One region of the Edaphobacter sp. FHG110511_03 genome, then DNA from elsewhere that is predicted to be linked to it. Evidence: riboswitches for the same ligand, from Rfam matches in the RefSeq annotation. Region 1 holds a riboswitch; each other region holds the start of a gene.

The links. Region 1 has a riboswitch for cobalamin ahead of cobU (bifunctional adenosylcobinamide kinase/adenosylcobinamide-phosphate guanylyltransferase). Riboswitches for the same ligand answer to the same signal wherever they lie in the genome.
Region 2: linked by a shared signal. The riboswitch ahead of AC5S26_RS19445 (TonB-dependent receptor) and the one ahead of cobU (bifunctional adenosylcobinamide kinase/adenosylcobinamide-phosphate guanylyltransferase) in region 1 are both predicted to bind cobalamin.
Region 3: linked by a shared signal. The riboswitch ahead of AC5S26_RS20075 (ribonucleoside-diphosphate reductase subunit alpha) and the one ahead of cobU (bifunctional adenosylcobinamide kinase/adenosylcobinamide-phosphate guanylyltransferase) in region 1 are both predicted to bind cobalamin.

The regions. Positions count from the first base shown of each region.
Region 1 is NZ_JBZYWL010000001.1:47,389-56,960, reverse strand. Features, by position in the region: gene AC5S26_RS00215 (CbtA family protein) at 1-51, opposite strand, end outside; gene AC5S26_RS00210 (CbtB domain-containing protein) at 85-303, opposite strand; gene AC5S26_RS00205 (histidine phosphatase family protein) at 362-973, shown strand; cobalamin riboswitch at 1,003-1,187, shown strand; gene cobU (bifunctional adenosylcobinamide kinase/adenosylcobinamide-phosphate guanylyltransferase) at 1,281-1,814, shown strand; gene AC5S26_RS00195 (cobyrinic acid a,c-diamide synthase CobB) at 1,811-3,268, shown strand; gene AC5S26_RS00190 (hypothetical protein) at 3,282-3,452, opposite strand; gene AC5S26_RS00185 (TonB-dependent receptor) at 3,420-5,768, shown strand; gene cobT (nicotinate-nucleotide--dimethylbenzimidazole phosphoribosyltransferase) at 5,769-6,857, shown strand; gene cobS (adenosylcobinamide-GDP ribazoletransferase) at 6,854-7,612, shown strand; gene AC5S26_RS00170 (histidine phosphatase family protein) at 7,609-8,175, shown strand; gene AC5S26_RS00165 (hypothetical protein) at 8,175-9,005, shown strand; gene AC5S26_RS00160 (cob(I)yrinic acid a,c-diamide adenosyltransferase) at 9,002-9,572, shown strand, end outside; gene bluB (5,6-dimethylbenzimidazole synthase) at 9,559-9,572, shown strand, end outside.
Region 2 is NZ_JBZYWL010000004.1:617,402-626,973, forward strand. Features, by position in the region: gene AC5S26_RS19425 (YicC/YloC family endoribonuclease) at 1-846, shown strand, start outside; gene gmk (guanylate kinase) at 898-1,554, shown strand; gene rpoZ (DNA-directed RNA polymerase subunit omega) at 1,633-1,839, shown strand; gene AC5S26_RS19440 (uracil-DNA glycosylase) at 1,876-2,778, shown strand; cobalamin riboswitch at 2,871-3,073, shown strand; gene AC5S26_RS19445 (TonB-dependent receptor) at 3,110-5,566, shown strand; gene AC5S26_RS19450 (class I SAM-dependent methyltransferase) at 5,643-6,443, opposite strand; gene AC5S26_RS19455 (hypothetical protein) at 6,752-7,210, opposite strand; gene AC5S26_RS19460 (Gfo/Idh/MocA family protein) at 7,515-9,062, shown strand; gene cysC (adenylyl-sulfate kinase) at 9,219-9,572, opposite strand, start outside.
Region 3 is NZ_JBZYWL010000005.1:76,815-86,386, forward strand. Features, by position in the region: gene AC5S26_RS20070 (ribonucleotide-diphosphate reductase subunit beta) at 325-1,341, opposite strand; gene AC5S26_RS20075 (ribonucleoside-diphosphate reductase subunit alpha) at 1,354-3,753, opposite strand; cobalamin riboswitch at 3,855-4,048, opposite strand; gene AC5S26_RS20080 (formylglycine-generating enzyme family protein) at 4,115-5,071, opposite strand; gene AC5S26_RS20085 (RidA family protein) at 5,170-5,544, shown strand; gene AC5S26_RS20090 (hypothetical protein) at 5,592-6,104, shown strand; gene AC5S26_RS20095 (phosphoglycerate kinase) at 6,171-7,400, shown strand; gene tpiA (triose-phosphate isomerase) at 7,513-8,277, shown strand; gene AC5S26_RS20105 (VWA domain-containing protein) at 8,334-9,278, shown strand; gene lepB (signal peptidase I) at 9,288-9,572, opposite strand, start outside.

The DNA.
Region 1 (9,572 bases):
GCCGGCAAGGATGCCGACCAACATGCCGCGGATGAGTAGGCTACGTGCCAAGAGACATTCCGACCTTAGGTTAGAATCCGTCTCTCAGTGACAGGGAAAACCCAGGAGGTGGCGGCCATCGTGAACGAATTCGTGAACTGTACGACCGTGCATGATACTGGTCGCGCCTTGTTCGGCTCCCACAAAGTAGATTGCCAATAGGAGCAGGAGCCCGCCGAAGAATGCCCATGGAAGAATCTCAGACAACGGAATCGTGGGAACGAAGATTGGCTGCGAGATCGAACCTGTGTTTTGCGATGCCATGCGAAGCTCCTTTTTTTCAGTGTAGCGCAAGCGACTCTCGTAAGATAACACCTACTTTATGAAGTCCAACGCTCTGCATGGTCGCCTCACGTTGATAAGCCACCCAGCTACGCGGGAACAAAAGGCCGGTATCTTTCCGCTTGATGAACCTTTAGATGAGCAGTCCTTGCGGGAGCTTGCACCCGTACCTCGGAGAGTGTCAAGAGATATCAAGGTATTCGTGGCTCCAGAACTTCGGACACGACAGACATCGGACGCTCTAGGATTGAACGCGATAGATGATTCAGAACTTCGAGATTGCGATTTCGGACGATGGCATGGCCGTTCTCTAGAAGAACTGCAATCGGAAGAGGTTCAAAGTCTGATTGATTGGCTGAACGACATTCGCGCAGCACCACACGAAGGCGAATCTTTTTACAAACTAATGACAAGAGTCGGAGCTTGGCTCGACAGGCAACGAGGTGCTGGTTCCGTCGTTGCTGTGACGCATGGGTCTGTTATTCGGGCAGCAGTGGTGTATGCGATGCAAGGCTCTCCGCATCAGTCATTTCTGCGCTTAGAAGTTTCTCCGCTCACAATGACGGACATTCGTTTTGGCAACGGCTTTTGGTGCATACGTTCAGTGGGTGTTCCATTAGAGGCCAAGAGCCTAATGAAAAGTATGTGGTAGCACTAAGCCGCGGAGACGAGGAGGATGATAGACTCCAATCAATTCCAGGTGCCCTGACTCTAGGGTGAAAATGGGAATCCGGTGAGAATCCGGAACTGCCCCGCAGCGGTATTCAGGAACGAACGCTCAATAATGCACTGGTCCGACGTGGACTGGGAAGCTGAGCCAGTAGGAAGCCTGTAAGTCCGAAGACCTGCCAGGAAAGATCGCACACGCCTCCGCGGGGAGACGAGGTCGCAGTGGTTCATCTGGTCACTTCGGGAACCGTTGTCTCCTTCGCTAATCTCAGCACAGGCTAGGGAGTTGCATGATGGTGACGCTTGTTCTCGGTGGTGTTCGCAGCGGCAAAAGTGGTTATGCGCAACGACTCGCAGAACGTGCAGACAATGTCACATTTGTGGCCACTGCTGAGGTTCGGGACGACCCCGAAATGCAATCCAAGATCGATCGCCATCAATCGGAACGCCCAATTCATTGGAAGACCATAGAAGAGCCCGTTGGCCTCGCGAGGGTTTTGTCAGCGCCGGATGAGTCGTCGCAAGTCATCCTGATCGACTGTCTTACTATCTTCGCTGCAAATATACTTGAGCGCTTCGGTGACAACACTACCGCAACCCATACAGAAATCGACGCCTTATGTGGCGCTCTTAGCCACGCCCCATGCAATATCATTCTTGTCTCAAACGAGGTAGGAAGTGGCGTCGTTCCAGCGTACGCTTCAGGCCGTCGATTTCGAGATCTCGTCGGCGAGATCAATCAGAGAGTGGCGGTGCTTGCGGATAACGTCCTCTTTATGATCGCCGGGCTGCCGTTAGTGCTAAAAGGAGACGCGCAGCTATGACAGGATTTCTCGTTGCGGGGACATCCAGCGGCGTCGGCAAAACTACTGTCACATTGGCCATCACGGCCGCATTGCGTGGCCGGGGGCACGTGGTCCAACTGTTCAAAGGTGGTCCAGACTTCTTAGATGCTGGGCATCATACCCGCATTGCTGGGCGAAGATCACGCAACCTGGATACCTGGATGCTGAGCTCCGAGAACAATCGCAATATCCTGCGACGCGCTTCGCAGGGTGCGGATGTCCTTGTCGTCGAAGGAATGATGGGCTTGTTTGATGGGAAGAATGGGACTGGAAAAGGAAGCAGCGCCGAGATTGCCAGCCTCCTTAAACTGCCAATTGTGCTGGTCGTTGACGCAAGCAAATCGGCTCAAAGCATCGCTGCCGTCGTCCTTGGTTTTGAGATGTTTGATCCGGAACTGCGATTTGCTGGGATTATCCTCAACCGCGTTGGGAGCGAGCATCATTTTCGATTGCTCGAAGCGGCAATTCTCGATCGATGCAGAACGCCAATACTCGGATGGCTGCCAAGAGAATCCGCTATCTCAATTCCAGAGCGACATCTCGGTCTTCGTACCGCAGAGGAATCGCAAGACGAAGAGTCGACATGCCAATTTACCAAACTCGCCAGCGCAGCCGAGAGCCACCTATCTCTCGATTGGCTTCTCTCTCTGCAATGTAGGCTTGATCTGAAATCCGACTCTATGCCCCAGGCCAGAACGGAAGTAAGAGCACGTATCGGCGTGGCGTTCGATCCTGCTTTCAGCTTTTATTACGAGGATAATCTGGATCTTCTACGCGAACAGGGAGCTGAAATTGTGAAGTTCAGCCCTTTGCACGATTCCGATCTGCCGCCGATGCTGGATGGGCTCTATTTGGGTGGCGGATATCCTGAACTCTATGCAAAAGAGCTAAGCGGCAATACGACAATGCTCGCTGCGATTCGCGAGTTCGCAAAGTCCCAACGTCCCATATATGCAGAGTGTGGCGGCATGATGTATCTCGCCGCAGCGTTAACCACGAAAGATGGCACCCTCCATGAAATGTCTGGAGTCTTGCCATGCCGCGTCGAGATGACCCCTCATCTCAAAAGCTTTGGTTACGTTACCGTCGCATTCACACAAGATTGCTTGCTCGGACCGGCAGGCACAACCATTCGTGGTCATAGTTTTCATTACTCTCAAATGGCTGCAACACACGGTCTATCGAGCAATTACCGGGTCAGCTATTCGCTCTCTGCACGACTGGAGCGAGAAGGCTTCGGCGTCTCCAGCGCAAATCTATTGGCTAGCTACATCCATCTCCATTTTCTTTCCAATCCTACAGTTGCTGAGCATTTTGTCGAAGCAGCCATCTCACGTCGAGAAAGACGGCTTGAGACGGGCGACATACAAGGTGGGATATCAACCTCTCCGCTAGGAGCATTTTCGAGGGGAACCGGTGTACAGACGTATTGATTGTCATCTTGGACTATTTGTGCTGATTCTTCACCTTGATCTTGTGCAGCAGATCAAAACTGCCAGTGCGCAGACCATACAGACTCGCAGCAATTTCGTTGATGTCTGTTGTACCGCACATGGATTCGTCAAAGATCCACTCGGTGCGAATGTGCCGAATGCCTCTGTCGAGCTTCTCGATCAAAACGGTTCCGTTGTGTTAACAGTCCATGCGGGTTCAGACGGACTATATCAAGTCAGGGTCCCTAAGCCTGGGCAATTTCAGTTGCGAACTCATGCGAAGTCCTTCAATACCACGACTACGCCGCTACGATTGTTCGTTACCAATAGCGATCTCCGCCTGGACCTAACGCTTTCGACACCGACGCTGACTGAGGCGATTACGGTCACGGCTACAGGGACACCGACACCTTTGGCACAGGTTTCGGCCCCGGTTACCGTCCTGACCTCAGCGCAGTTTCCCCACTCGAACGACATTCAGGAACCCTTGCGGTATGTCCCAGGGGTACAAGTTACGCAGACCGGGCAGAGCGGCGGGACAAGTGGCGTTTCCATCCGCGGCGGAGCGACGAACACTGCGAAGGTTCTTATAGACGGCGTTCCTGCAAACGATATCGGTGGAGCAACAGAGTTCGCCAACATCTCCACGGTAGCAATTGACCGCATTGAGGTGTTGCGAGGACCGAATAGCGCACTCTACGGCTCCGACGCACTTGCCGGAGTTGTGTCGTTGACGACGCGCCGCGGATCCACAGTGACACCCCGGCTGGACTATTCTGCCGATGGCGGCAACTTCAGTTCTTATCGCCAGGAAGCCGCCTTGAGTGGGATTGTCCAAAGGCTGGACTATTTGGCGGACTTTGGACGCCAGGATACCCACAACAGCATTCCATCAAATACCTTTCATAATGCAACCTTCGCCGGCAACTTCGGCTATCAGCTCAATTCCACAACGGATGCCAGGTTGACGTATCGTCACGTGGCAACATCGGGGGGCAAGCCGAACGCGATTTTACTCTACGGTATTCCGGATGCAGCTGGTTCTAAGGAGCAGGACCAGTATGTGAGTGTCACGCTGAACAATCAGACCACTGATCGCTGGCATAATCTTCTTCGGTACGGCGGACTCCGTCTCAACTATGAATACTCCGACTACGCACCTACTGGCATTCCGCTACTAAATCCTGACGGCAGCGTGAAGTACTATCTCGGGGCACCGGTCACGATTCGAGGAGCAAACGGTTATAGCGTCAGTGGGCAAGCCATTTTTCAACGACCCACGACTATTTTCCCAAACTTTACGACGAATGCCACCAGTCGCGATTTTGTTTACGTGCAATCTGACTATCGGCTGTCCATGCATACCATTGCGCTGGGAGCCTTCAAATTCGAAAACGAGCGCGGATCTTCAATTTCTACCGGTAGCAGTCCAGGTTTCGCTAATCGGGGTAACTACAGCTACATGATGGAGATTCAGGGGGACCTGCAAAATCGTTTTTACTACACGGTTGGTTCCGGTCTTGAAGACAATGCAGCGTTCGGATTTGCCACGACACCACGCGCCGCCATTGGCTACTATCTGACGCGTCCCGGCGCTGGTCACCTTTTTAGTGGAACCAAAGTGCATGCGAGTTTTGCCAAGGGCATTAAAGGCCCAAGCATTTTTCAGCAGAATAATTCGTTGCTGAGTTTGCTTGCGATCAGTCCTGCGACAGCGCCTTTGATCGCCCAATACAACATTGACCAGGTTGGGCCTGAGACTTCCAGAAGCTACGATACAGGGCTCGATCAGGAATTCGCCCACGGTCGAGGACGCCTCGGACTCACATACTTTCACAATGAATTCGGAAACACGCTTGAGTTTCTCTCGCAGACGGCACTTATCAGTTTCGGCGTACCCGCAGCCGCTCTAACCAGCGTTGCAGGAGCTTACGTAAACTCGCTCTCCTATCGAACTCAGGGTCTTGAGACGCAGATCGAGCTCCAGTTGGGAAATCATTTTTTCGCACGAGGAGGCTATACGCTCCTCGATGGTAAGGTGCAAGACTCTTTTGCAAGTAGTGCGCTAAAACCGGTGTATAACACCGCATACAACTTTGGTTCAATTCCGATCGGCAGTTCCGGTCCTTTGAAGGGAAATCGCCCCTTTCGCCGTGCACGTAACTCGGGCTACTTCGGAATTCAATACAGCCGTAGTCGATTTTCGACATCACTCAGTGCAACGATCGTCGGCTTACGCGATGATAGCGACTTTCTGACGAGCGACCCCAATGGTAAGCCAAATCTTCTTCTGCCCAACCAGAATCTTGATGGCGCGTATCAACGGCTTGAGTTATCGGGTGACTATCACGTAACCAGCTACCTTACTGCCTATGCACAGATCCAAAATCTTCTGAGTCAGCACTACAGCGAAGCATTCGGTTATCCGGCGCTCCCTCTCAACTTCCGCGCCGGCTTTCGAGTGTCGCTGGGAGGAGAAGCGTGGAGGGGGCGTCACTAGATGGAAACAGCAAAGATCTCATTCGAGAATGATTTTCTAAATGCCTGCGCTCGAGTTGTACCTCTAAGTCCGGAAGCGTTTGCCTTTGCTCGTGCACGTTTGGATACGTTAACAAAGCCTCTAGGGAGTCTCGGTCGGCTTGAAGATATAGCGGCACAATGGATCGCAATCCGGCAGAGGGATCCGGCAGCTCCGATCCGTAAAGCCGCCTATGTATTTGCGGCGGATCATGGCGTTACGGTTGAAGGCGTCAGTGCTTACCCGCGTGAGGTAACGCACCAAATGGTTCTAAATTTCCTCGGCGAAGGCGCGGCCATCAATGTACTCGCAAGCTTGCACGGTGCGACCCTCCACGTCGTGGATGTAGGCGTAGATGCGGATTTGAGAGGCCACCCGCGCCTTATTCATAGAAAGGTAGCTCACGGGACGGCAAACATGGCTTGCGATGCAGCTATGACCGACGAAGAAGTCTGGCGTGCCCTTGCGGCTGGACTCGAGCAGGCAAACGAAGCCGCAGCGGCTCGACAAAATTTAGTCGCGATTGGTGAGATGGGTATCGGAAACACCACCTCGGCATCCGCGATCACGGCTGCACTGACTGGTGTTTCCGCCGATCTTGTTACCGGTACCGGAACAGGTATCAATGATGCAGTACGGATGCACAAAGCCGCGGTCGTTAATCGTGCTCTCGAGCGACACTTTGAGAAGATTTCGCACGCTGATCCCATAGCAATCTTGAGAAATGTTGGAGGGCTGGAGATCGCAGCCATGACCGGGATGGTCGTGGGCCTGGCGAGTCACCGGATCGTGGCTCTGTGTGATGGGTTCATCTCTACGGCCGCCGCCGCTCTAGCTGTAGCTCTTCAACCGAACATTAAGGGTTATTTGATGGCTGGTCATCAGTCTCTCGAGCCAGGACACCGCTTGCTTCTTGACTACCTCGGCATCGAGCCCTTGCTGTCGCTGAACATGAGACTGGGTGAAGGGACCGGAGCCGTCTTAGCCATGTCGATCGTTGAATCCGCCGTCTCGCTTTATTGGAAGATGGCAACGTTTGAATCCGCCGGGGTTAGCGAGGTCTCCGGATGACTAAGAGCCTGAAGAGCGTTAGCGGGGACTTGGCCTCAGCGGTCCAATTTCTGAGCGTTGTGCCCTTGCCGAGTGTTGACTATCACCCTGACGCGCTTTCTCGCGCAGTAAAGTATTTTCCTTTAGTCGGTGCCCTCATCGGCGGTGCGGCAGCACTTTTGAATCTGGTTCTCATTCGGCATCTACCGCGGCTAGCCTCCGCTTTTGTCGTGGTGACCCTTCTGGTCTTGGTTACCGGTTGCCTTCATGAGGATGGACTAGCGGACGCCGCCGATGGATTTGGCGGCGGCCATACTCGAGAAAAGATCCTACTCATCTTTAGAGACAGTTGTATCGGCAGTTACGGAGCCGTAGCGGTATGTCTCAGTATTGTGGGGCGGATCATCCTGATTTCATCATTGCCGGCCCGCCATATCGCCGCATATTTAATCGTTGCGAGCGTTCTTTGCCGCTGGACTGTTTTACCTCTTAGTTGCTTTCTGCCGTCAGCTCGCGAAGGCGAAGGTCAAGGGGCTCGCATTGCAAGGTTAACAACAAGATGGTCTTTGATTATAGGGACGCTCTTTGCCTTCACGTTAACTGGTGTTGTTCTTCGTTGGCAGGCTATTGTTCCCATCGCCGCTTCGCTCCTCGTCACATATTTAAGTGGTCGATTTTACTTCAAGAGGATAGGCGGCATTACGGGAGACTGCTTCGGAGCTACTATGCAGCTTACCGAGATAGCCGTCTACTTGTGCGGGGTTTGGGGCGTATGACTGCAAATAGATTGCTTCTTCTCATTCGCCATGCTGAGACGGATTTCTCCGGGACCTTTTGCGGTCACTCCGATCCGCCAATCAATGAGAAAGGTCGCCTGCAAATCGAGCATATGATGCTTGGTTTAAAACCATACAAATTGGATGCTGTTTACAGCAGCGACCTTCAACGCGCTCTTTCGACCGCCAATGCCATAGCGACGTTCTTTGCAGTCCCATTGCGTATTACAAGCAGCCTTCGGGAGATAAGCTTCGGTGATTGGGAAAATTCGACATGGGAAGAAAATGAAAGACGCGATCCAGCGTATGCGCGACGCTGGGCCTCGGAGTTTCCCAGACTTCGTGCTCCGAATGGCGAAGAGTTCTCATCCTTTGAAGAGAGAACGCTCACTGAGTTCGATGCAATTAACGCTTCTAACCAGAATGCGGCTATCGTGACACACGCGGGCGTCTTGCGCGCGATTTTAACCCAGCGCTTAGGATTGAGTGATGATGAAGCTTGGTTGCGTACGAAAAACTACTGCGGCGTGTTCGATTATCCCAACCGGGATCGGAGTTTGTGATGCCAGATCGTGTAGATGTGCGGGAACTCATCGCTTGGGGATTGGATGATAATGAGTTCCGACCGAATACCGACACGCAATCTCGTGAGATAGATACTGCTCGGAGTCAGATCGCCAAACGGGAATCCCTCATCTTCGATGACGCCATACTCGGGGAGGTTCCAGGGGAGCTGGCTGGCTTGATTGAACGGGTTTTGGAACGGTTCGATCTTCAGGAAGAGATGGAAGGGCTTGATTGGACAATCGGAGTAGTAGATTTGTGTCGGCTACACGTCTTTCAACGCCGCCTCATGCTAGATGGTCGGCGCCCTTATCTGGAGATTCCGAATGCGAACAATTGGCCCGCACTCTTCGAATTTGCATTCCCTCCAGCTGCTCCAGTCGAGTATAGGAGGCTTGCTTCCAGTGGATCTGAGCTAGTTCTGCAATCGGAGAATCCTAATTTTCAGGTCCGCACGTCTGCCACATGTGATCGGCATCCCATACAGCTTCACGGCGGCAGTCCTTTTTTTGAAGTAGCCGAGTTTCGCGGCCGGTGGTTTCTGCGAGATGGCTATCATCGCGCCTATCGTCTGCTGCGCGGTAACGTACAGTATCTCCCCGCGGTTATTGTCCGAGCCAGGACACTTGCCGAGCTGGGACCAGTGTATCCATGGTTCTTTCCGGAAGAAACGCTCTTCGGATCCGCTCCTCCATGCCTCATCGACTTTCTCGATGACAGCCTCACAATCAACTATGTCCGCCCGCGTCTCCTCAAGACGCTCCGCGTCATCATTGAGGAAAACCTCGTGGCGGCCACTCCCACAGCTATTCAAGGAGCGCCACAATGAGTATTTCAACTAAACGGGGCGATGGGGGCCAAACTGGCCTCGCCGGTGGAATTCGCGTATCAAAAGCAGATCTTCGGGTCGAAGCATACGGTTCTGTCGACGAACTAAATACCGTGCTCGGATTTGCCCGAAGCATTTGTACTAATGAACAAATCAAAGCGTGGACGGAAACAATCCAGCGAACGCTGTTTCGTCTGGGCTCCGCTTTGGCGACGCCCCCTGAGAGCAAGAAGCAGCCTCCTTTAATCAGTCCCGAAGACATCGACATGTTAACCGATCTCGTTCATCAGATTGAATCGGTCGAGGGTGTTCTAAGCGACTGGTCATTGCCCGGAGCACATCGTGAATCTGCAGCCTACGAGGTCGCGCGTACGGTTTGCCGCCGAGCAGAACGCGCTGCTGTTCGTTTCGTTGAGAACGGAGGTTCCGTAAAGCCCGAGATCATCGCCTTCCTTAATCGTTTGTCGGATGCGATCTGGTTATTTGGTCGTCTCATTGAATTCAATGCAGGCGTTGATGCGCGATTGCGTCCCGAGGACAAAGCTGGTCCGAAATGGTCAAGGGCGT
Region 2 (9,572 bases), on a different contig from region 1:
ATTGGCTTCTCGTTGGCGATCAAAAGCGTGAACCACCGCTTTCTCGATCTGCATATGCGCCTGCCCTCTTATTGCGACGCATTAGAGATTCAGCTACGAAGGCTGCTTAAGGAGATGCTGAAGCGGGGCCACATTGAAGTGACGCTGCAGGTGGATCGCAAGGCGAGTGCCCAGATTCAATTGAACGAGGATCTACTGGGCGCATATCTGGCATCGATCGCCAAGGCCGCCGAGCTATACGGCCTGCCGAATCAGCCGGATCTGAACGGCCTGCTGCGGATTCCCGGCGTCATGACCGCGGAGAGCACGATCGGCGTCGAAGGAATTCCTGAGCTGGATCGGGCAGTGATCGCAGCCATGCCTGCGTTGATTGAGCGGTTGAACGAGGTTCGCGCCGAGGAGGGTGCAGCCCTAGCTGCAGAGCTGCGAGCCTCCATGAAGCGCCTTCAGGCCTTTGGTGAGGAGATGGCGTCTCTGCGGAACGGTGTACGAGAGGCACAGTTCGAGCGCCTGAGAACGCGTCTGGCTGAACTGACGGACGGGGTTCCGGTCACTGAAGAGCGGCTGCTTTCGGAGGCGGCGGTGCTAGCCGAAAAGAGCGATATCGAAGAAGAGATCGTCCGACTCCGGACCCATATCGATCGCTTCGTGGCCATGCTGGATGAGGGCGGCGAACTGGGCAAGCGGATGGATTTTCTGCTACAGGAGCTGAACCGCGAAGCCAACACGATGCTCTCGAAGACCGGCTCAGCCTCAGGAGAGAACAGCCTGCGCATTACCGAGCTTGGGCTCGAGATCAAGGCCGAGATCGAGAAGGCTCGCGAACAGGTGCAGAATCTGGAGTAGTCGCGGTTTACACTGGCAGATATCCGAACAGGCTGGACAATCAGGGAGCAGATGGCGGGAATTCTTTTTATCATCTCAGCGCCCTCCGGATCGGGGAAGTCGACGCTGGTGAGCCAGCTTCGAACCCTGGTGGAGGGTCTGGATTTTTCTATCTCGTATACGACGCGGTCTCCGCGCGGCTCCGAGGAGAATGGGCGTGAGTACTTCTTCACCACGCGCAAAGAGTTTGAGCGAATGGTCGCTGCGGAGGACTTTCTGGAATGGGCGGAGGTCTTCGGCAACTACTATGGAACGGCAGTCTCGGCGCTTCGTCATGCCCGGGATCTTGGCAAAGACCTGCTTCTCGACATCGATGTTCAGGGCGCGCTGCAGGTGATGAAGAAGACGCCTCAGGCGGTTTCGATCTTCATCCTTCCACCGAGTCCGCAGATCCTTGAGAAGCGGCTAAAGAACCGGAGCGCGGCGGAGAAAGTAACCGATGAAGCCGTGATTCAGAAGCGGCTGGCCGGAGCCCGGGGAGAGATCAAGCAGGTCTGGGACTATCAATACGCTCTGGTCAACGATGTTCTGGAGAATGCCGTGGCGGAGATGCGCGCAATCGTTCTCTCGGAGCGTGGAGATGCGGAGTGCGCGGAGTTGGCGAAAAGCTGCCGGACCGACGCTGCCTCACCCAAACTGAGGGCCGTTCTAGAATCTTTTGGAGAGTAAGATCCAGATTTCCACCGTGAATTTTTGATGTACATTTTGCGGAGCTGCGATACATTCAAACGACAAGGGGGACCACCCATGACGGATCAAAGTCCATTCCACAATAAGTACAGTCTGGTGAAGGGCGCTGCACGCCGGGCACGGCAGCTGCAGTCGGGCGCCCCTCCGCTGATTGTTGCCAAATCGACCAAAGCCTGCCAGGTGGCGCAGGACGAGATCAGGCAGGGCTATGTAAAGTATGTTCTGCCCCAGCGCCCCGCGACTTCAAATCCGCAGCTGCACTAGGGCCTGACTCCCTTCGACACGCGATAGCATAGATCTATGGCAGGAGAAGCTGAGCAGCAGTTGCGGGCCTATGTCGAGTACCTGCGCGACCTGGGTGTGTACGATCTTTATCGTCGAGGGGAGCCTGTCGTCGAGGCGGATTTGGCTTCGGTGACGGCGGTTGCTGAAACCGTTGCGGCTCCGGCGAGAGAGATTAACGCGGCGGTGGCACAGCCATCCCGTCCGCAGCCTGTGGCAACCGTTCCCAGGGAGCCGGTCGCTGTACCTGCCCCGCCCAAGAGAGAGTTTTCGGAGCCTGAGATTCCCAAGTTAGTAAGTTTCGACAATCTTGCGCCTCTGCCTGAGGTGCGCCTCGCAGCCGCCCAGAAGCCCAGCGCACTAGAGGCGATCCGCGAAGATATCGGCGACTGTACGCGGTGCCCGCTGGCCTATGCCGGGCGGCGCAAGATCGTATTCGCCGACGGAGACCCGAACGCTCGCCTGATGTTCGTGGGCGAGGGCCCAGGGGCGGACGAGGACACACAGGGGCTTCCGTTTGTCGGCAAGGCGGGTCAGCTTCTGAACAACATGATCTCCGCGATGGGACTGAAGCGTGAGCAGGTTTATATCGCGAATATCGTGAAGTGCAGGCCGCCGGGCAACCGCGTTCCGGAGCCGGTGGAGGCAAATACCTGCTCGCAATTTCTCCTGAGGCAGATTGATGTGGTGCAGCCCGAGATCATCGTTGCGCTGGGCTCAACTGCGGCGACTTACCTGCTTGGGGTGAAGCAATCGCTGAGCGGGCTGCGCGGCCGTTGGCATGGCTGCCGTGGCGCAAAACTCGTCGTGACCTACCACCCAGCCTTTCTGCTCCGGGATCCGCGCCAGAAGGGCGAGGCCTGGAAGGATCTTCAGATGGTCATGAAAGAGCTAGGATTGAAGGCCCAGGCGAAGGCATGATTTTTTGACTTCATCCTCATCCATACCGCACACTGGAAATACGCTGTAGCTTTCGGCCCGGCACCTCTATGCTCGTGTGGGCCGTTTAACTCCACCTTGTACCGCAACGAAATGCTCGGGAAGCGCGGTGAGAGTCCGCCACTGCCCCGCAACTGTGATTCGCGCACGCTCGCACTTTCGCGAATGTGAATACTGTCTGGCTCACTCCCACTGACAAATCCTCGGGAAGGGAATAGCCGCAACCGGCAGAATGAAACGCGACAGTCAGGAGACCGGTTCCGTTGTCGCACACCAGCCACGTTTCCGACGGGGGAACGAGGAGTTAATCTTCATGCACGCACCCGCGCGTTCGTTTGCGGCTTCACACGTCTTCCGCCTGCTCTCCGTTCTGGCGATTCTTTCCTTCGTCACGCTCTCCTCCCAGGCAGTCATTGTTCGCGGAACCGTTACCGATCCGCTTGGAGCTGCTGTTGCCGGGGCACGGGTTCAGTTGATCCAGGGCAAGAACGTGGCCGGCTCCGGTCTCAGCGCTGCCGATGGCTCGTTCGAGATTCGCAGCACCGGCTCCGGCCGCTTTCTCCTGCTCACCTCTGCGGCTACCTTCACGCCAGGCATCGGGCAGAGCTTCTACGGTGGACGTACCGACGTCGTCAACCGCAACGTGACCCTCGAGATCGCCGCGGTCACCGCGCAGATCACCGTTACCGCCACCGGAATCCCCACGCCCATCCAGCAGGCAAGTTCGGCCATCAACCTCGTCCCGTTTTCCGCGCTGCAAACACGCGTGGGCGTTGTCGACGACCTGCGCCAGTCTCCAGGTGTCACTGCCGTGCAGACGGGGCAGTACGGCGGCGTCGGATCGCTCTTCGTGCGCGGCGGAAACTCCGACGCCAATAAAGTGATGATCGACGGCGTTACCTCGGAGGATATCGGCGGCCGCTTCGACTTCGGCACCGTCTCCTCCACCGCTCTCGATGGCTTCGAGCTGTATCGCGGACCCAACAGCGTTCTCTATGGTTCGGACGCCGGCGCCTCCGTGGTCAACTTCACCACGCCCCGCGGAGCCACCCTGCGTCCTATCCTCAACTACACGGGAGACGCGGGAAACTTTCACACCTGGCGCAACGAGGTCACCGTAGGCGGAGCGCATAGCCGCCTCGATTACTATGGAGCCTTCTCGCGCTTCGACTCCTCGAACGCTCTGCCGTTATATCGGTATCACGCGTCGACCAGTGCGGCCAATATCGGCTACAACATCACTGCCAATACGCCTCTGCGCTTCACCATCCGCAATGCCGTCTCGGCAACAGGTGTTCCCAACGCGCACGATTTCTTTGGAATCTCAGCGGTGGGCAAGCAGGCTGACCAGGACCTGTACTCCGGCGCTACGATCGAGAACCGTTTCCACAACTGGCATAACCTTGTTCGCTATGGCATCGCCCGGAAACGCGAACAGCTGGTCCAGTTCTACCCGGTGGGTGAGTTGCTGACTTACGACCAGTTTGGAGACGTGGCCTACTTCGGCAATGCGGTCACGATTCGCGGAGCCAACGGCTACTCTGCTTCCGGGCGCGCCGCCATCAATTACCCCGGAGCTTACCCAGCGCCTAACGATCTCGCTTCGTTGCGCGATGAGCTTTACTTCCAGTCGGACTACACCTTCTCGCCACACTTCATCGGCCTCTTCGGCTTCCGGTATGAGGACGAGCGCGGCTCCTCCAACAGCTCTTTCAGCTTCGACAAGACGAAGCGGACCAACTTCCAGTACACGCTCCAGTTTCAGGGCGACCTCTTCAATCGGATCTTCTACTCCCTTGGCGGAGCCATCGAACGCAATGATCTGTATGGCACAGCAGGCACGCCCCGCTTCGGTCTCGCCTGGGTGCCGGTACGTCCCGGCAACGGATTTCTTCATGGAACCAAACTCCGCGCCAACGCAGCCACCGGTGTTCAGGAGCCTTCGCTTTCGAACGAGTTCAACTCACTCTACACACAACTGTCAGATGCCGGAGCGGCTGACCTGATTGCTGCTTACAACGTGAAGCCGATCCAGGCGCTCCGTTCGCGTACCTACGACATTGGTATTGACCAGAACATCTTCAATCAGAAGCTCATCCTCAAGGCCGGGTACTTCCACAACCAGTTCAGCCATCAGCTCGACTTCGTCGACTCGGGTACGCTGCGTACCGTCTTCGGAATCGACACCACCAAGGCCCAACTCTTCGGTGCTCTCCTGAACACCCTCGCCTACAGGGCTCAGGGCTTTGAGGGCGAGCTTCAGTTCGCTCCCACCAGCCACATCCTCATGCGCGGCGGCTATACCTACCTCGCTTCGCTCGTCGAGCAGTCGTTCTCTACCGATGCCGCAGCCAATGGTACCTCCGCCCAGAACCCCAACCTTCCCGGCGTGCCGATTGGCTCTTCCTATCCGCTCGTAGGCCAGCGCCCCTTCCGCCGTCCCCCGCAGACCGGCTTCTTCAGCGCACAATACACGGTGATCAAGTTCTCGGCCGCACTGAAGGGAGCCTTTGCCAGCCGTTCGGACGACTCCACCTTCCTTTCCTTCTCTGACACCAATGGAGACAATAGCCTCCTTCTTCCTAACCGCAATTTGGACTTTGGCTATGCAAAACTCGATGCCTATGGGACCTATTCTGCGACGCATCGGGTCTCTGTCTTCGCAGAGCTGGGAAATCTCCTCTCCCAGCAACACATCGGCCCCATCGGCTACCCATCACTTCCATTCACCTTCCGTACCGGCCTGAAGGTGCGGCTAGGCGGCGACTGATCCTTTACTGTTTGTCAAACGGCTCTAGCATCTAAATCTTTCATATACCTATATTTGCCAGATGCCGATCACGGCGCTATGGTCGCTGTCCCCAAGCTGACCACAGGACAGGCGACGCCATCATGAAGGACGGATCATTGAGTTGCAGGAGGTCTCGTTCGAACTCCTGCTCCGTGACGAATCCAATACGAAGGATGTCGTCCCGGAGCTGTTCGTAATTGGCCCGCAGGATGGAGACACCGGCAGATCCGCCTGCCCACGCTGACGTTCTGCCCTCGGCTGCAACGTTGAGGAGCCCAAGACCGCGCAGGAGATGGAAGAGTCTCCGGCCGAATCTGTGATCGACGCCGCTCTGTTTCATCACTTGAAGCATGGCGTCGAAGGTCTTCGAGTGGACCTCGCCCGGGAAGGATGCGGGATCCGGAATAATGGAGATGTCGATCTCCTCGTCGATCAGCCAGCCGCCGCGCTTCAACGATGCAGCCAGACGGGCGAGCACCGCCTCGCGTTGCGGGATGTGGGTGAGAACGAGACGGGCGTGTACCAGATCGTAAGCCGCTTCCGGCAGAGGATCGGTGACTATGTTGTGGCGCAGCACTTCTGTGTTGGGGAGATTCAAAGACTCAAGGAACCGAGGGTCGATGTCAGTGACGACCAGATGTCCAGAAGGGGCGATGCGGGACGCGAGCCATGCGGCAATGGAGCCCCCGCCTCCACCTACCTCGAGACAGCGCCAGCCAAGACCGACGCCAAGTGCTTCAAAATGGCGAATGGTCTCTGCGTCGAAGGCATCGGTCAGGGCTTGAAAGCGCGAGGGCGCTTCTCTGCCGGCGTTGTCGAGAGAGTAGGTTGACTTAGCATGATTTCCAGTCTGCACGTTCCCTCCACCTGTTGTGGGAGATAGTCTGCTCTTGTTTGGAAAGAGGCGGGAGTAAGTCGAGATTATCGTATACGAGATGTACGCATTGTCGTCGATCACCGCGAGCGGCTCGTGATGTGAAGCTGAGATTTTCGGTTATTCGGTTAGCCTTAAAGTGAAGGCTTCTGAAGAATGAGGACGGAAAGTAGGCGGCGACCTTAGCCGGGGTTGGAATGCTCGACGCATCTCTACGGATCGCGGATGTGCAGGTACTTGTGGGAAATTGGCAGCCGGCCGATGGAAGAATCTACGGCCGGCTGTCAGAGTCAGTGAGGCATGTTGAGTGCAAGTTCTGTGTTCGTAGGTACCGGGGTATTTGCGGCCCGGACGGTTTCCTTCTCTGCATGACTCTTAGGAAGCTCGAAACCGCTCGTTGCACCAGGCGACCAAATCTGGTGGAGGAAGTACTTGTTTCCGTAACGGTTAAATACTAACCTGCCTCTTTCGGTCGGCTTCATCGTTGTAGATCCTATTGCCATCAGGATCTGCGATTTGTTCTGTGTGGTCCCGCGAAGAAGCAGAACGTGGTCTGACATCGTCAGAATGTCGTACTTTCCGGCGGGCATGATCTCAGAGCCAGTGCGGAAATCGAACGGAACGTTGACTACGAGGCGGACGGAAGTACCCTGAGCTAAAGCCTTGGAGCCTGGTGCAAACGCACTGAGAGCGAAGGCAAAGGCAAGAGCCGAGGCGCTGAAGATGGACTTACGTGAAAGGAAGTTCATGATCGTTTCTCCTTTGCGACAGTGGCTGCGACTCCATCTGTCTTACTGGTTAATGCGAAGACCAGAAAGATTCGCGCCACGGCCCCGGAAACTTTTCTTGTCCCACACAATCGAAGGAGCGGCCCTGTTGTATTAGCCGGATAGCGGATAAAAGGGGGCGCCTGCAGTCATTTAGGATGAGCAGGTGCAAGTGCCGACGTCTCACTCCTGAAGCACACCCAGTACTTCTATCCCAAGGTGTATCAGCAGGTGGCCCTGAAAGGCAGGCGTCCAAAATGGGCCTCGGTGAGTGTATTCTGTGCGAGTGCCGAAACCAACTGGAAAATTGCCCTCTCTGAAAGCTCCTGAGACCGCCGAACTCTCGCGTGTCGACCGCCGTGAATTTATCAAAACGAGTTCTCTGGCTGCTGGTGCGGTCGCGTTTGGCGTGCCTACACTCTTGCGTGGCCAGAATCTCAACAGCAAGTTGAACATTGCCTGCATCGGAATCGGCGGGAAAGGGCGGAGTGACACGAACGCCTGCGCTGGGGAGAACATCGTCGCGTTGTGCGATGTGGATGCTGGTTCCGAAGCTTACGAGACTCAGACAAAAAAATATCCGAGCGCGAAGTTTTATAAAGATTACCGGCAGATGCTGGATCAGATGGGCAATCAGATCGATGCGGTGACAGTTTCGACGCCGGATCATATGCATGCCATTGTGGCGTCGGCGGCAATGAAGAGGAACAAAGCCGTATTTTGCCAGAAACCTCTGACGCAAACGATCTATGAGGCGCGCTATCTGCGAGAGATGGCCCACAAGAAAAAACTCGTGACACAGATGGGCAATCAGGGGAGCGCCACGGACGGTCTGCGCCGCGCGGTTGAGACGATTCAGGACGGTCTCATTGGACAGGTGCATGAAGTTCACGTCTGGACGAACCGCCCGGTTTGGCCGCAGGCAATGCAGCGTCCGGCCGGAGAAGACCCGGTTCCTTCGACATTGGATTGGGATATCTGGCTTGGGCCGGCACAAATGCGGCCCTATAAGAGCGGCGACAATCCGAAGGCTGGAATTTACGAGCCGTTTAACTGGCGCGGTTGGCAGGACTTCGGCACCGGTGCGCTGGGCGATATGGCCTGCCACACGGTCAATATGCCGTTTCGCGCTTTAGATCTCGACTACCCGACGGAGATTGAAGCGATGCCTTTCGGCCAGATGAATAAGGAATCGTATCCCGTCGGCTCCAAGATTCGTTTTGCCTTTCCTAAACGCAAAGGTCGTATTCCCCTCGAGCATCCGCATCTTTTCCACCATTACAAAAAGATCGAGCACGATGCGATGACGCTGTGGTGGTACGACGGCGGCCAGCCTAACCCAGCAGCCCGTGGCGGTCATGACCTAACCAACAAGCCGCCGATCGAACTAACCGCCGACATAGTCGCGTTGCAGGGCAAGGTTCCCGATAGCGGTTGCCTGTTGATTGGCGACGGGGGCACGGTCTTTTCCCCGGACGATTATGGAACTAATTTCTTTGTGAAGCTGAAGGGCGAAGAAAAATTCGTCAACTACCTCCAGCACCCTGCCATGGCGCAATATCCAGAGAGAATTCCGCGCAACCGTAATGCCGGTAATAGCGTTGTTGCCCACGCACAGGAATGGCTTACCGCGGTCAAGGAAAATAAGCCGGAGATGTGCTACTCGCGTTTTGACATCGCCGCACGTCTCACGGAGATCATGCTGCTGGGCTGTGTGTCGTTGCGTGTCGGCCAGAAGATCGAATGGGACGGACCGAAGATGGTTGCGAAAAATTGCCCTCAGGCGGCGCCGTTTATACGGCGGCAAGACCGTTCCGGCTGGGCTCTTTCCTGATGTCTATCCTCGGTGAAGCCGAATGGGCGTTAGCCAGTCGCATCGAATTAGAAATTTGGTAGCGAATTGGTAGCATTGAGCGGCGAGTGGGCTGATTCAGCCCACTCGTAAGTTTTTTTGCCGTCAAAAAATCGATTCGTGAATGCGAAGAAATGGTCAAGAGCGGCCACTCCATGTCCGGAAGTTTAGGATCTGGAAGAGATCCTGTTCTGCGTCGCCACTGTATCTTAGACTGCGGTCATCCCAATAGACCGTTGCAACTGGCTTCGGGCCGAAGTTCCGATAGTCCAGGTTGGAGTTGATCTCGTCGAAGGGAATGGCGGCCCGGTCCAGAAAAGAAGCGATGGCATGATTCGCCCGTGTGGTGTGGATGATGATCTTCCAGCCCAGTGCACGGAGTTTATGAAGGGCTTCGATGACATCGCGCCGAGGCGCGCCCAGAACGTCTTCGCCCTGCCAGCCATTGTAATCGGCGATGACGCCGTCGAAGTCTACCGCGATCGTCTTGCG
Region 3 (9,572 bases), on a different contig from region 1:
CCTCCGGCAGATCCCAATCATTGTCCATGCACCGCAGGACAACCTAGAAAATGGGCGCGTTCTGACTGTACCGTGAAGCGGCATAGACGCAAAATAATTCAATCGGCGGCACACCGCCTTTTATAAGCACGCGACAAGCCCCCCATTAAAGAGAGGAAGCCCGGCGCCCCTCACGGATAAGCCGGACTTTCATCTACTTTATTTGCGCTTTCTACGAAGTTGCCAGGGGATCGCGGATCTGCATGGCAGTTCTTACCATCCCGCCAGGGCAAGGCCAACCTCCCCCACCCTCGCGTTTTGAGGCGCAATCATTCAGAGCCAGCACTAGAAATCTTCGTGGAAAGCAACCTCGCCGGCGACAGCCACCTGATAGGCAGACACCCGCCTTTCAAAAAAGTTCGTCAACTCCTGCACATCCTGCAGCTCCATGAAGGCGAATGGATTCTTCGATCCAAAAATCGGCTCCATCCCCAGGCGTGAGACGCGCGCATCAGCTACGTACTCCAGATACAGCCGCATCTCCCGGACCGAAAGGCCCGCAACGCCGCCCGAAAGCAGATCCTCGGCAAACTGCAGCTCGCAATCGACCGCCTCTTTCATCATCTCGATAATCTGTTGCTTCAGCTCGTCATCGAAAAGCTCCGGCTCCTCGGAACGAACCACGTTGACCACCTCGAAGGCGAATTCAAGATGGCAGCTCTCATCGCGAAAGACCCAGTTCGTTCCTGCAGCCAGACCATTCAGCAGGCCACGAGACCGCAGAAAGTAAACATAAGCAAATGCGGCAAAGAAAAAGAGACCCTCGATACAGCCCGCGAAGCAGACCAGGTTCAACAGGAATTGTTTGCGCTCCTGCGGCGTTCGCAGCTCATCCAGCTTTTGAATCGAGTCCATCCAGCGCATGCAGAACTGCGCCTTTTTCGTGATCGAAGGAATATTCTCAACCGCCGCAAACGCCTCCGCGCGCGCATCCGGGTCGGGAACATAGTTGTCCAGCAGCGTCAGATAGAACTGCACGTGCACGGCTTCTTCAAAGAGCTGGCGCGATAGATAAAGCCGAGCCTCCGGCGAGTTGATGTGCTTGTAAAGATTCAGCACCAGGTTGTTCGACACAATCGAGTCCCCGGTCGCGAAGAAGGCCACCAGACGCTGAACCAGGTGAATCTCAGCCGGCGTCAGCCGCGAACGCAGATCAACTAGATCGGTGGAAAAATCGATCTCTTCGACGGTCCAGGTATTGCGAATACCATCCTTGAACATCTCGAAGAAGGTGGGATAGCGCATCGGCCGCAGCGTAAGCGAAAGGCCAGGATCCAGAATGGTGTGTGTTGCAGTCGACATAATTGCTCTCCGTTACTGACAGGCTTCGCAGGTCTCAGGGTTATCCAGCGAGCAGGCGACGCTCGCAGTGGCGTTGATCGCCGGTACGCTCCGCTCGCGCGCAACCGCCGACACCGTGGTCTTCGCAATCTTCGTCGCAGGCCGCGACCGCAGATAATAGGTCGTCTTGATGCCACGCTTCCACGCGTACATATACATGGAGCTGAGTCTTCCGATATTCGGCGACTCCGCAAACAGGTTCAGCGACTGGCTCTGATCGATGAAGAGCCCACGGTCGGCGGCCATATCGATCAGGGATCGCATCGGAACCTCCCAGACGGTGCGGTAGATCGATCGGACATCCTCAGGGATCTCGTCGATTCCCTGGATCGAACCCTCCGCAAGCTTGATCCGCGTTCGCATGGCCTCGGACCACATCCCTAGCTGCTTCAGCTCCTGGACGAGGTAGCGGTTGATCTGCATGAACTCCCCCGAAAGCGTCTCCCGCTTGAACAGATTGGAGATCTGAGGCTCGATGCACTCGTAGCACCCCGCGATGGAGGCGATCGTTGCCGTTGGAGCAATCGCAATCATCAGCGAGTTCCGAAGCCCTGTCTTGCGAATGCGCTCCCGCAGCTGCTCCCAGCGCTCACCGTTCTCGGGCGTCCCACCCCACAGGTCGAATTGAAACTCCCCCTGCGCGGCGCGAGACTCCGCGAACGCCGCATGCGGTCCGTTCTGCTCAGCCAGCTCGCAGGAGACGGTCAGGGCATGGAAGTAGACCTCTTCCTGGATCTTTGCCGACAGTCTTCTCGCCTCCGGCGAATCGAACGCAATTCGCAGCTGGAAGAAGACATCCTGCAGGCCCATCACTCCAAGCCCCACGGGACGCCAGCGGCTGTTTGCCACTGCCGCCTGGGAGACGGGGTAGTAGTTGATGTCGATCACCCGATCCAGCATCGGCACAGCGTGGCGCACCGTAGCAGCCAGCTTCTCGAAATCGAACACCCCTTCGTTTACATGCCGGGCGAGATTGATCGAGCCTAGATTGCACACCGCTGTCTCCGCCGAAGAAGTCACCTCCGTGATCTCCGTGCAGAGATTCGAAAGGTGAACGACATTCTCAGGCCTTCCGGTCTGATTGCACTTCCGATTGCACGCATCTTTGAAGACCATCCATCCATTTCCAGTCTCGGCCAGCGTGCGCATCATGCGCGCATAAAGATCACGCGCCTTCACCTGCCTCACATATTTCTTCTGCTCTTCAGCCTGCTCATACGCCCGGTCGAAGTCTTCCCCGTACAAATCCGGAAATTGTGGTACGACTTTGGGGTCGAACAACGACCACACTCCATCCTCATCCACGCGCCGCATGAACAAGTCGGGAATCCAGTTCGCTAGATTCAGGTTGTAGGTCCTTCGTGCCTGATCGCCGGTGTTGTCGCGCATCTCGAGGAACGACTCCACATCGGCATGCCACGGCTCCAGATAGACGCAGCAGGCCCCCTTGCGCTTGCCGCCCTGGTTTACAGCTGCCACCGAGGCATCCAGCGTGCGCAGCCACGGCACAATCCCATTCGACAGGCCATTCGTCGCCCAAATCAGCGAGCCCTCCGAGCGTACCCGGTGAAAGGCCAGCCCGATACCGCCGGAAAACTTCGACAGCAGCGCAATCTGCTTGTAGGCGTCATAGATCGACTCCAGCGAGTCCTTCGGCGAATCCAGCAGATAGCACGACGACATCTGCGAATGTTTCGTTCCGCTGTTGAACAAGGTCGGCGAGCTCGGCAGATAATCGTGCGAGGCCAGCAGACGATAAAAATCCACTGCCTCTCCCACCCGCGTCGACAGGCCCGCCGACACCCTCATAAAGAAGTACTGAGGCGTCTCAATCACCTGCCGCGTGATGGGATGGCGCAGAAGATAGCGATCGTAGACCGTGCGAAGTCCGAAGTACTCGAATCGATCGGAGAAGCGATCGTCAATCGCGCTGTTCAGCTTGCGCGCATTGCCTGCGACAAACTCCGCCGCATCCTTCGAAACCACTCCTTCGCGATGGCCAACTTCTATCGACTGCGAGAACGAATAGATATTCTGCCCCGCAACCTCCTTCTCAATGGTCGCCAGCAACAGACGCGCTGCCAGCCGGGAGTATTCCGGCTCCTCTGCAATCAACGCCGCCGCTGTCTGGATCGAGATCGAGTCCAGCTCACGAGTCGAGGCCCCGTCAAACAACCCGCCAATCGTTTTGCTCGCAACGCGAATCGCGTCCACATGTGCCAGCCCCTGGCAGCATCGCTGCACGGCTCGCACAATCTTGTTCACATCCACTGGCTCAAGCGCGCCACTTCGTTTGCGCACCTGCATCTGTGGAATCGATTCGGCCGAGGGAAAGTTCGGGTCCAGTTCTGTCAGCGTCGCTTGTGCCGCCATGGGGAGTCTCCTCTTGCCCAGAGCGGAGGAAGCGGAGGACGTCTGCACAAACCGGACGCGGCCACCGCACCTTCCCCTCGAAGGCGTGTGAAATTCGTGCCTTTCGGCACGCGCTTCCGGCAGGTCTTCGGACTCTGCAGGCTCCCTACTTGCTTCGGCTTCCCAGCTTTTCAGCCAGTGCCATATCGAAGCGTTCGTTCCTGCTTACCGCTGCGGGGCAGTTCCGGATTCGCACCGGATTCCCTTTTCAGTCCTGACCACGAGGGCCAGAACACCGTGAAGTTCACTCACTATAACAAGGGCTATACGGCGGGTCAACGTCTATATATTGGGGCCATCATGTGGAAATGAGGAAGAAACTCTAGCCGCGCCGCACGCAGCGAAAGCCCATGTTGCTGGTCGAGCTGTCCGGCGTATTCCTGGTTCTGGCGGCCACGCGATAGCGATTGCAGTAGCTCGCATGGCAAAGAAAGCTGCCTCCCTTGGTGACCTTTTCCGTGCCACGCACCGGGCCTCTCGGGTTAGTCGTCTCATGCTTTGGATGGTTAACCCCAAACCAGTCCTGGGTCCACTCCCACACATTTCCGACCATGGAGTAAAGACCATATCCGTTTGGAGGAAACGCCCTGACCGGGCACGATCCCGCATATCCATCTTCCGCCGTATCCTGCGAAGGAAACTCTCCCTGCCATACGTTGCAAAGGTGTTTGCCTTCGGGTTCAAGTTCGTCTCCCCACGGAAACAGCCTCTGCTCCAACCCGCCGCGAGCAGCGTATTCCCACTCTGCTTCCGTAGGCAGCTGTTTGCCCGCCCACGCGGCATAAGCCTCTGCGTCCGAGTAGGAGACATGAACCACAGGATGATCCTCACGGCCGCGAAGATGACTGCCTGGGCCCTCCGGAGCATCCCACTTCGCTTTGTATACCTTGCACCACCACTGCGCCTGGGCGACAGTGTCTGCGACAAGCTGCTTGAAACGCTCTTTGGGAATATGTGCCCAGAAGACGAAGGACCAGTCGTATCGCTCCGCCTCGGTGATATATCCCGTGGCCTGGATGAACTCTGCGTACTGCGCGTTGGTAACGGGCGTGATGTCGATCGAAAAGGGTGGCAGGACCACGAAGCGGACCGGGCCTTCCCCATCCGCAGAAAAGCCGAGGGCATAATCCGTGCCCATCTTGAAACGTCCACCGGGCAGCACAATCATGCCGGCGCTGGAGCTTTCCTGCAATGGATTGGCCAGAATCGCAGACTCGTTTGTGAGCTTTTCTGCGCGGTCTGCAGAAGGCGTGCAGCAGCTTTTCTTCTCTTCATCCATCGTCAAGGCAATGCTACACAACTTCAAGCCTCGCATGAAATGCCACGATCCCGAGCCACCCTGCAAGGTACGCTGCTCGGCACCATTACAATCCTTCCATGACCCGTACCAACATCCCGGGCACCAGCCCCTACGAACCCATCATCGGCTTCTCTCGCGCCGTTCGCATCGGCAATCAGGTTCATGTCTCCGGAACCGGGCCCGTCGGGGCCGACGATCTCGACGTCGCCGAGCAGACCGATCAGTGCCTCACCCTCATCGCCGCCGCACTCAAGAATGCAGGCGCCTCCTTCAAGCACGTCTACCGCACCCGCATGTTCCTCACCCGCACTGAGGACTGGGAGATCGTAGGCCGTGTCCATGGCAAGTTTTTCTCTCTCATCCGCCCTGCAGCCACCATGGTCGTCGTCAAAGAGCTCCTGGACCCGCGCTGGCGCATCGAGATCGAAGCCGACGCGTTCATTCCCGAATAGACATTCTTCTCGCAACGCGACCCCGCATCGTTACAATCGGGAACGTCATGACAGCCGCCACGGTCACGCGCCCAGGTCTTCTCCGGATCATTGCCGGAGCCGGACTTCTTGTAGGCACGCTTGATATTGCGGATGCCATCCTTTTCTTCGGTCTTCGTGGCGTTTCACCAACGCGCATCCTGCAGGGCATCGCCTTCGGACTGATCGGCCGCACAGCCTTCTCCCTGGGCACGCGCTCCGCCCTGCTTGGGCTTCTTCTTCACTTCTTCATTGCTACAACCGTCTCGGCCATCTACCTTCTCCTCAGCCGCAGACTTCCACTTTCGCGTCATCCATGGTTCTATGGAACCCTTTATGGCATCGCCGTTTACATCGTCATGAACTACGTTGTCCTCCCCCTGTCCCACATCGGCCTTCGCCCACTTCCTCCGCTTGCTCCCTTAATCAATGGGATTGCAGCACTCATCCTCTGTGTGGGAATTCCCCTCGCCTTCCTCGCACGGCACTACATCCCCTACAAGCCGTCCTCTCCCGCTGAAGATCACATAGAACCGATATGATGAAATAGCGAAGGGGCGTGGTGCACTCGTACCTGCGCTCAACCTATCTACCGAAAAGGAAATCAAATGTCGAAGCTGTCAATCCGCGATCTGGATCTCACCAACAAACGCGTCCTTATTCGCGTCGACTTCAATGTTCCTCTCTCGGTCGACGGCTCTGACAACGCACCGCGCATCACGGACGACACTCGCATCCGCGAAACCATCCCGACCATCGAGTACGCCCTCCGTCGCAAAGCCCGCGTCATCCTCTGCTCTCACCTCGGTCGTCCCAAGGGCAAGCCTGTCCTAACCATGAGCCTTCGTCCCGTCGTCGATCGCCTGCGCGAGCTGCTCGATCACGTTCTTGGTGAAGATGAGAATGTCGCTTTTTCGCCCGAGTGCATTGGTGAGATCGCCACCGAGATGGTGGGGAATCTCGAACCCGGCCAGCCCCTCCTGCTCGAGAATCTGCGCTTTCATGCCGAAGAGGAGAAGAACGACCCTGCCTTTGCGAAACAGCTGGCCTCGCTCTGCGACGTCTACATCAACGACGCCTTCGGCAGCGCGCACCGCGCCCATGCCTCCACTGAGGGCATCACACACCACGTTCCTGTCTCGGCTGCGGGTCTGCTCATGGAAAAAGAGCTGACCTATCTCAGCAAGGCCGTCAGCGACCCCATCAAGCCCTTCGTAGCGATCATCGGTGGCGCAAAAGTCTCCGACAAAATTGATGTCATCGACAGTCTCCTCGATCGCGTCACGTCGCTGATCATCGGCGGAGGCATGGCCTACACCTTCCTCAATGCCAAGGGCCAGACCACCGGCAAGTCGCTCGTCGAGACCGACAAGATTGATGTCGCCAAGGCCGCGCTCGACAAGGCAAAGAAGAAGGGCGTCGATCTCCTGCTTCCCATCGATCACGTCCTTGCGGACAAGTTCGCCGCCGACGCCAAGACGCAGATCTTCGCCGCCAACGGTCCCTTCCCTGCCGACTGGATGGGTCTCGACATCGGCCCCGCCTCCATCGAACTCTTCAAGAAGGAGATTGCCGACGCCATCACCATCGTCTGGAACGGCCCCATGGGAGTCTTCGAGATGCCCGCCTTCGCCAAGGGCACCAACGCCATCGCCAAGGCCGTCGCCGCCAATCGCGACGCCACCAGTATCGTCGGTGGGGGCGACTCCGTAGCCGCCGTTCAGAAGTCCGGGGTAGCCGACAAGATCAGCCACATCTCCACCGGTGGAGGAGCCTCGCTCGAATTTCTCGAAGGCAAGACTCTGCCCGGTGTAGCTGCCTTGACCGATAAAAAATAATTCGGCCATTTCGAAATTTGCGATTCGAGCCAAGTTCTGCGTAGTTCCGATTGCTCGGGATAAGCAGTCTCTTTGGCCTTCTCAACTGAAAAATGGAATACTGATCCCCGACATGCGAAAACCTCTCATCGCCGCCAACTGGAAGATGTACAAGACCCCCGCCGAATCCACGGCCTTCCTCACCAGCTTCTTCCCTCTCGTCAAGAACAACGAAGCCGCGGAGATCGTTCTCTGCCCGGCGATGACCTCCCTGCCCGCACTCGCCGACGCCGCACGCGGCAAGTCCGTCTTCGTCGGCTCCCAGACCATGCACTGGCTCGAAGAAGGCGCCTACACCGGCGAGACCTCGCCCACCATGCTCATGGCGATCGGTGCCACGCACGTCCTCATTGGCCACTCCGAACGCCGCCAATACTTCAACGAGACCGATACCACCGTCAACCTCAAGCTCAAATCCGCCCTCGCTCACTCACTGACACCTATCGTCTGCGTAGGCGAACACCTCAACGAGCGCGAGCAGAACCTCACCGCCGACGTCCTCAATCTCCAGATCTCGGTCGCCCTCGAAGGCATCGACAAAACGGAGCTTGGCCCGCTCGTGATCGCCTATGAGCCCGTCTGGGCTATCGGCACCGGTCGCACCGCCACACCCGAGATCGCCGGAGACGCCCATAAGATCATTCGCGCAAAGATCGCCTCCATCGCTGGCTCCGACGTCGCCAACGCCACCCGCATCCTTTACGGAGGCTCCGTCAAACCCGATAACGCCCGCTCTCTCTGCTGCCTTGAAGACATCGACGGCGCGCTCGTCGGAGGAGCCAGCCTCGATCCCGTCTCCTTCGCACAGATCATCCAAAACGCGACTGAGACGAACTGACAGCTTCGTCCAGTCGCCAGAACTTTTTTCAGTCTCCCGTCGTATTCCGTAAAACGATGACACTTTTGGTGCGTCTGTTCGCAACCACGTTGCTGTTTGCTCCCGTCTTGCTGCGGTCGCAAAGCGTACCTACGATCGAAGTGGAGACTCACTTGATCGACAACACCGTAAGCGTTCACGACAGCGCCGGTAATGTCGTCTCCGGTCTCACACGAAACGATTTCTCGGTTGTTGAAGACGGTGTACCCCAGACTATCCGCTTCTTCACGCCAGCCGAGCAGTTGCCTCTCAGCATCGGCCTCATCATCGACGCCAGCGGGAGCCAGCAGAAGTTCATCCGCCAGCACGAGAGAGATGTCGAATCCTTCCTGAGAAAGATTCTCCAACCCCAGGATCAGGCCTTCGCAGTATGCTTTGGCAACCATCTTCGACTGATCAGCGACTTTTCCGCTTCGGCTCCGACGATCGTTGACAACATCCATCGCTTCGACAAAGGAAAGATGGACTTTCCGGAGATCGGGCCCCAGGAAAAGCGCGACATGGGCACCGCTCTCTATGACGCGGTCTTTTATTCGGTGACCGAAAAGCTCTCTGCTGTGGGATGGCGTCGCCGCAAAATCATCCTCATCTTTAGCGATGGCGAGGATAACTCCAGTGAGCGCGACCTGATCGATGCCATCGAAGCAGCACAGACCGCAAACACACTCATCTACTCCGTGCGTTACACCGAACTGGAACATGGCAGGATGAATGCGCGCAACCGCTATGGCATGCGCGCGCTCGATCATCTCTCAGGGCGCACCGGCGGCCGATCGTTCGATGTACATGCTGTCAGCCTCGACCAAGCCTTCGCGGAGATATCCGACGATCTGCGCTCGCTCTATGAGATCGCTTACCAGTCCACCAACCGCGTTCGCGACGGAAGCTACCGTAAGGTCGTCATACAGAGCACTCGCTCCGGGCTTACAGTACGGTCGCGAACCGGTTACGTCGCACGCTGACCGCGAAGCTTAGTGCACCACTCCCGCCTGCTCCATCGGCCAGTACACAAACGCGGCCTTCCCATAGATCAGGTCGCGCTCCACCGGGCCAAAGTCACGGCTGTCGCTTGAGATGGACCGATGGTCTCCCATCACGAAGTATTCGTTGTCGGGAATGATCGACTCCGGCAGAGAGCGAACGTCTTCAAAGCGCGGAGGAACATACTTCTCCGAGAGCGCTCTTCCATTCACGTAAACGTGTCCGTGATCGATCTTCAGATCGTCTCCGGGAAGCGCAATCACGCGCTTGATGTA